Regions from separate parts of the Microcystis wesenbergii NRERC-220 genome, predicted to be linked through region 1. Evidence: predicted binding sites of a transcription regulator. Region 1 holds the regulator's gene; each other region holds the start of a gene.
What was found. Region 1 encodes NtcA, which controls nitrogen genes in cyanobacteria. Its sites were predicted from a motif close to TTTGTANCNNNNGNTACAAA; they were not measured.
Positions count from the first base shown of each region.

Region 1 (2,270 bases):
TTTGCCACCCCCATTAAATTATAGTTAGGAATTACCTTGACACCGCCGAGATAGGTAAGAGTGATAATACTTCCCCCTGCCGTCATCAAAGGTTTAGCTGATCGCGCTAGACGGGTTAGGGAAAAAGTGCTAATATCTAGGGATTTAGTGAAAGCTTCCCGAGGGATGGCGGTAAAATCGCCCGTTAAACCCTCTTTATCGGCAAAAGCGAGACAGTGAATCAAAATATCCAGTTTGCCCCATTTTTCCGCCACTGTAGCGAAAGTATCTTCTACCTGTTGGTCATTTTGGACATCGCAGGGGACATAAAAAGCGGGATTAAGTTCATCGGCCAATTCTCGCACTTTTTTCTCAAAACGGCCTTTTTCGTCGGGGAGATAGGTGACACCGATATTTGCACCAGCTTGATGGAGTTGTTGGGCAATTCCCCAAGCGATCGAGCGATTATTGGCAATCCCCGTCACTAGGGCGTTTTTTCCCGTTAAATCTAACATAGTTCTCGTTTCTCTTACAAAAATCTCCCCAATAGCCGACCCCAGCGAGATTCGGTATAATAGGGATACAGATAAAGGGGCAGCAATGATCACCCCTCCCCCATTGTCTGGCAAAAAGCGCCCAAAACTTTTCCCAGTTTAGGGAGCGGTTATGTTTAATAGAGGTGACACTCGTTGCATAATAAAAACAATTTTCCCCTTTTTTGGATGTGAGATGGACTTATCCCTAATACAAGACAAACCCCTAGCAGATGTGTTCCGTCGAATCGGCAGCGGCAATTTCCCCCCGGTGGTGGAATTGTTCGAGCGTGGCAAAACGATCTTTTTCCCTGGAGATCCCGCCGAAAGAGTCTATTTTTTGCTGAAAGGAGCCGTTAAGTTGTCGCGAGTCTATGAAGCGGGAGAAGAAATTACCGTGGCTCTACTGCGGGAAAATAGCGTCTTTGGTGTGCTATCCTTACTCACCGGCCAGCGATCGGATCGTTTTTATCATGCCGTGGCTTTTACTCCGGTAGAATTACTCTCGGCCCCGATCGATCAGGTAGAAAGATCCCTCCGCAATAATCCCGATTTATCAATGTTGATGTTGCAGGGGTTGTCCTCGCGGATTCTGCAAACGGAAATGATGATCGAAACCTTGGCTCACCGGGATATGGGTTCCCGTTTGGTCAGTTTTTTATTGATTCTCTGTCGTGATTTTGGGGTTCCCACCACCGATGGCATCCGGGTGGATCTAAAATTGTCTCACCAAGCGATCGCAGAAGCGATCGGTTCTACCCGCGTCACTGTCACCCGTTTATTGGGAGAGCTGCGGGATCAAGAAATGGTCTCAATTTACAAGAAGAAAATTACCGTCCATAATCCCGTCGCTCTCAGTCAACAATTTACTTAAATTCTGGATGACTAGCGCTTATATTTTGGTTTTGGCCATCGTGGTTTTAGGTGGTCTGATAGCGGCGGTTGGCGATCGCATAGGGAGCCGTATCGGTAAGAAAAGGATGCGTTTATTTAATCTGCGTCCGAAACAAACCGCAACTTTAATGACGATTGTAACGGGAATTTTGATCGCCGGCTCCACTTTAATTGTCTTGTTTGCTTCTAGTAAATCCCTGCGTCAAGGGGTTTTTGAACTGGATCGTCTTTTAAATGAACGTCGTGCCGCTATTAAGGATTTGGAAAGTCAGGTAAGAAAAACCACCGAACAAAAAAATCAGGTGGAAAAGGCTTTAAAAACGGCTAAAAGTGAACAGATAGCCGTGCAGAAACGTCTAGAGGTTCTTAACAAAAATTATCAAGCTTCTCGTCAACGTTTGCGATTAGTTTCGGGACAGTTGGAAAAGTTTCGGAAGGAAGTGGCTAATTTAAACAATGAACGAGTTATTTTAACTAATCAAAAGGCACAGTTAATCAGTCAACGAGATCAATTGTCCCAACAAAAATCAATTCTTTCTAGTCAGATCAATCAACTACAAACCACCGTTCAAGTTAGAGATAAAGAGTTGGCTAATCAACAAAAGTTATTAACGGCCAGACAAGCGCGACTTCAACAGTTGGAAACCCAGCAAAAAACCCTACAGCTAGAAATTGATCGCCGGGATCAACGCATTGGAGAACTCGATCGCTCGATCGTCGATAAAAATTTAGCTTTGGAACAGCGCGAGGGAAAATTAAAAGATTTAGAAACCCAAATGGCTTTTCTTAAGCGGGAAGTGGAAGTTTTAGAACAATACTATCAAACCTATCAAGAATTGCGGGAAAAACAAATCGCTATTTTCC
Region 1 covers NZ_JAVSJA010000001.1:3,752,412-3,754,681, forward strand. Annotated here, with positions in the region: gene fabI (enoyl-ACP reductase FabI) at 1-494, opposite strand, end outside; gene ntcA (global nitrogen regulator NtcA) at 709-1,386, shown strand; gene RAM70_RS18235 (DUF3084 domain-containing protein) at 1,394-2,270, shown strand, end outside.

Region 2 (2,270 bases), 220 kb from region 1:
CTTGACATTAGAATCAATTTGTGTATAGACAAGCGTGGGAAATTGACTGGTATCCCAAAGATGGGCGGAGGGGGGTAAATCGAGCGATCGAGTCATGACCACGCGCAGGGGATTATGATCGGAGAGGCCGTGAGTGGTTAGGTGAGGATTATCTTGACGGACAGTGCTACCGCCGACGATAATCGCATCACAGGCCGATCGCAGTTGATGGACTATTTGGCGAGAAGCGGGGCTAGTAATCCAAGTGCTATGACCGCTAGTAGCGGCAATTTTGCCATCGAGAGTCATGGCATATTTGAGGATACCGAAGGGTTTTTTAGCGGTGATGCGATGGATAAAACCCTGATTAAGTTGACGACATTCGGACTCCTCCACCCCCACCAGTGTCTCGATGCCTGCCGATGCTAATCTTTCAATGCCTTTCCCCGCCACCAGGGGATTAGGATCGATCATCCCCACCACCACTTTTTTAATGCCCGCTTGCATAATTGCCTCGCTACAGGGGGGAGTACGTCCATAGTGGTTACAGGGTTCAAGATTGACGTATAAAGTGGCACCACGCGCTTTTTCTGCTGCCTGTCTCAGGGCGAAAACTTCTGCATGGGGTTGTCCGGCCTCCGGGTGAAACCCTTCGCCGATAATTATACCCTCTTGAACGATCACAGCACCCACCAAAGGATTAGGAGAAGTCCGCCCCAAGCCTTGCCTAGCAAGGGTTAGACATCTTTGCATCATTGTGCGATCGAATTCCGTTGCCCGGTCCATTGTTTATTTCTCCAAATGAGGGGAGACTTTTCAGTGATTAGTAAACAGTAATCAGTGATCAGTGGGAAGCTTTTTTCAGTGATCAGTAAACAGTAAACAGTAATCAGTGAACTGAAAACTCACATCTGATAACTGATAACTGAATTATTGATCACTTCTCTACTATTGTTATTTTAAAGTGAAACGTATCAGAGGATACAGAAATCTCAAATAAAAAAAAACAAAGATCAAAAAACATTGACTACTCACACCTCAAGATAAATCCCTAGCTGTTTGGTCTTCTGAAATGATTGACCTCTGTTCCTAGGATTTAGCGTTTGAACGGACATAATTGCTCGGTAATTATTTTCAACAGTAATGAATCGACCTACTAACTCAAAAAAGTAAATGAATTAACGATGAAACGAATTGCTCGAAAATCTGGGGAACTTGTCGGTTTGTTACCGAAAATTAACCCTGTCTGGTTAGCCTGTGTTCCTTTGTCCGCGATTATTTTCGTGGTTTGGAACACAGCCGTACAGGCCCAAGATGCGAAACCCCTAACCCCCGAAGATGTCCAAAACGCCCTCAATACAATCTGGGTTTTAATTGCCTCCATCCTCGTGATCTTTATGAACGCAGGTTTTGCGATGCTAGAAACGGGATTCTGTCGCCAGAAAAACGCCGTTAACGTTCTCGCCAAAAACCTGATCGTTTTCGCCCTCTCCACCATATCATTTTGGGCGATCGGTTTCTCCCTGATGTTTGGGTCTGTCAGTAACGAATTTTTCGGTACGGGAGGTTGGTTCCTTAGCAGTAGCGATCCCGCCACCTACGTTATGCCCGCCTCTTTGCCCACCTCAGTGTTCTTCCTGTTCCAAGTAGCTTTCGCGGGAACGGCGGCAACCATTGTATCTGGGGCGGTGGCAGAACGGATTAAATTCACCGATTTCCTGGTTTTTAGCTTAATTATCGTCGGTATCATGTACCCGATCACCGGTCACTGGGTTTGGGGTGGCGGTTGGTTAGCCGACCTTGGTTTTAAAGACTTCGCCGGTTCGACGGTGGTTCACTCGGTCGGTGGTTGGTCTGCCTTAACGGGGGCGGCAATTCTCGGCCCGAGAATGGGTAAATACATCAACGGTCGCACCAGTGCCTTACCCGGCCATAACATGAGTATCGCGACCTTGGGTTGTTTAATTCTCTGGATTGGCTGGTTCGGTTTTAACCCCGGTTCTGCTTTAGCGGTTAATGAAACTGTACCCTATATCGCTGTCACCACTAACCTCGCCGGGGCCGCGGGCGGCATTGCCGCTACCTTTACCGCTTGGGCGAAAGATGGTAAACCCGACCTTTCGATGATTATTAACGGTATTCTCGCCGGTTTAGTAGCGGTTACTGCCAGTTGTGATGGTGTATCCTATTGGTCGGCCTTAATTATCGGTTTAATTGCTGGTGTGGTCGTGGTTTACTCGGTGGCTTTCTTCGATAAGCTGGAAATTGATGACCCCGTGGGTGCGACTTCC
Region 2 covers NZ_JAVSJA010000001.1:3,977,239-3,979,508, reverse strand. Annotated here, with positions in the region: gene ribD (bifunctional diaminohydroxyphosphoribosylaminopyrimidine deaminase/5-amino-6-(5-phosphoribosylamino)uracil reductase RibD) at 1-765, opposite strand, end outside; gene RAM70_RS19255 (ammonium transporter) at 1,164-2,270, shown strand, end outside.
Region 2: a site for NtcA is predicted at 948-967, ahead of RAM70_RS19255 (ammonium transporter). Genes of this name have one in related genera too.

Region 3 (2,270 bases), 1.7 Mb from region 1:
GGTGAGAAATCCCGCCAGGATAGATTGGGAAAAAGCGAGGGGAATGCCGATCAGGGATAGACCCAGGCAACTGCCCAAGGTCATAATCAACATATGACAGAAAATCCCTTTCAGCCAAGCTTTTAAATCTCGATCGCATTGTTCTAGGATCGATCGTACCCTAGGACGGTAGAAAGCGGGAAATAAACGCAGAAAACAACGGTGGTAAGCGGCAGGATCGGCGAGAATCATCAAGCTCAGGGCAACAATTAGCAGTAAGCTGAGGATAATACCGAAAGTGCCGTAGAAAATGCTTAAACCCCGGCCAGCAATTTGGTTAATCAGGGGTTGTAATTGAGCCAGCAGCGTTTTAAAGTCCGGGAAGACAGTGGCCAGACTAGGATCGAGATAATCCTCAAGACTATGGACTTGTCCCCAGAGTCTTTCTATAGCTTGGGGTAATAAACTAAATAATTGGCGAAATTGTTGGACTAAAGCGGGTATAATCCCCACAAAAATACCGATTATACCAATAAAGAAGCTAAAAAGGGTGATAATTAGGGCGTAGGAACGCTTGAGGTGATGACGCTGCCACCAAGTCACAGCCAAATTTAAAATCTGCGCCAGAAGAATCGCCATCAATAATAATAGGAGAATCTGTCGAATCTGCCAGAGAATCAACAGACAGAAGACTAACAGGACTAAACCGAGGCTGCTGCCAAAAGTCATGATAAGTAAGGAGAAAAATTCCTAATCAGTTATTGTCCGTCTCCAGAGGGCAAAAACCGTGAGCAGAAAAGGAGTAAAAACCAGAATTAAAGTGTTAAGAGGACTGGGAGTGATCGATAATAAAGGGGCAAGATATTTAATTGCCAGGGAAATTAAAGCCGATATCAAGATTATTTTGATAATAAAGCCGCTCATAGATCAGTTTTTAGGTGACACAAGCACTATCTTATCCCTGAATAGGGTAAATTTTGGTCAGAATGTGGCAATCATACCCCATGGATTTGATTAATACTATTGCTCAAGTTAAAAAAAGATATAAAACGGCAAAAATTGAGCTTGCTGGCAATAATAACATTTTTCAAGAATGTGGGCGAAGTTGCTAGATTTTCTGGGCGAGGTCAGTCCAGAGGGAAGGGGAAATTATGAAACAATGATGGTATGGCGGTTCGTTTGGCCACCTCCAGCCTCCAAATTAATCCTCAAACCCCTAGAGGCTCCTTTGGCGGGCGACCAAACCCGGCCATAAAGGGATACTACGGCCAACTAGAAAATATTAAATTTTTATAAAGTTTTTTCAATTTCCCTAGCAAAATGTAAGAATAGATACAGAATAAGAAATAAGATCTTGTCATTTGTTGTCCCTAAATAGAGACGACAAGAGAGATTAAAGTCACTTTAAAGCATTGCAGGGAGTCGGTGATATGACGTTAGTCTATCGAGGAGTTAAGTACGAAAGGGATTCTCTCCCCTTGGAGATGAATACTGGAGATATCGGGGGTAAATACCGAGGTCAAGACTGGAATCACCATTATCCTCGCCATATGCTCCAATTAGAGCCGAAACTGCATCGTCAGTATCGTGGAGTTGCCTACAGCACCCGTCCTCATTTTGCCGAGCAAGTCATCCCGAACACTTGTCCGTTGCCCGTTGTCAAACCCCCTGTTGTTGTCCAGGAGGAAACCCTTTCTAGTATCCATCTGAACAATATTCGTCGTCGTCTGGAACGTCGTTTACAAATCGCTCAAGAGAATGGTGACGAAACCCTCGTTAATCTCTTGAAAAAAGAATCCCAAGACTTAGCCTTAAACTGCTAGATTAGCGGTTTTTCCCCACTTTCCCCTCGGTTCTGCCGGGGGGAATATTTTTGGGCGCAAAAATGCCTAAATCTTCCCCCCGCTCACTCCCAGGGCCGGCACTTTTTGATTTTAAAAAAGCCTCAAGATATTATCCAACAAGATTTTTAGATTTTTTCAGCCAACCCTAGTTAGGAGTTTACAAGCTTTTAATTATATTAGGTCGAGGTCTATTCTAGTTCGGGTTCGGATCGGGGCGTTGTATCATTTCCACAACATTTTTGATACCTTGGATAAAAGTTTGAAAACTACGCGATTTATTTTCAGTTAGGGAAAGATGGGGGGCAATCTGTTTAGAGTGGGTTCCTGCATAATACTCTTTCACTAGCTTTTTTAATTCTTGTTTAGCCGAGTTAAGCTGGTCTGGTTCTCTGTATTTACTTTTATTTTGTTTTTGGCCGCGACTATTTAAATTATACGCCTTGGCCA
Region 3 covers NZ_JAVSJA010000001.1:2,080,418-2,082,687, reverse strand. Annotated here, with positions in the region: gene RAM70_RS10160 (AI-2E family transporter) at 1-708, opposite strand, end outside; gene RAM70_RS10155 (hypothetical protein) at 730-903, opposite strand; gene RAM70_RS10150 (DUF4278 domain-containing protein) at 1,410-1,802, shown strand; partial or broken gene RAM70_RS10145 (DUF4276 family protein) at 2,017-2,270, opposite strand, start outside.
Region 3: a site for NtcA is predicted at 1,299-1,318, ahead of RAM70_RS10150 (DUF4278 domain-containing protein). Genes of this name have one in related genera too.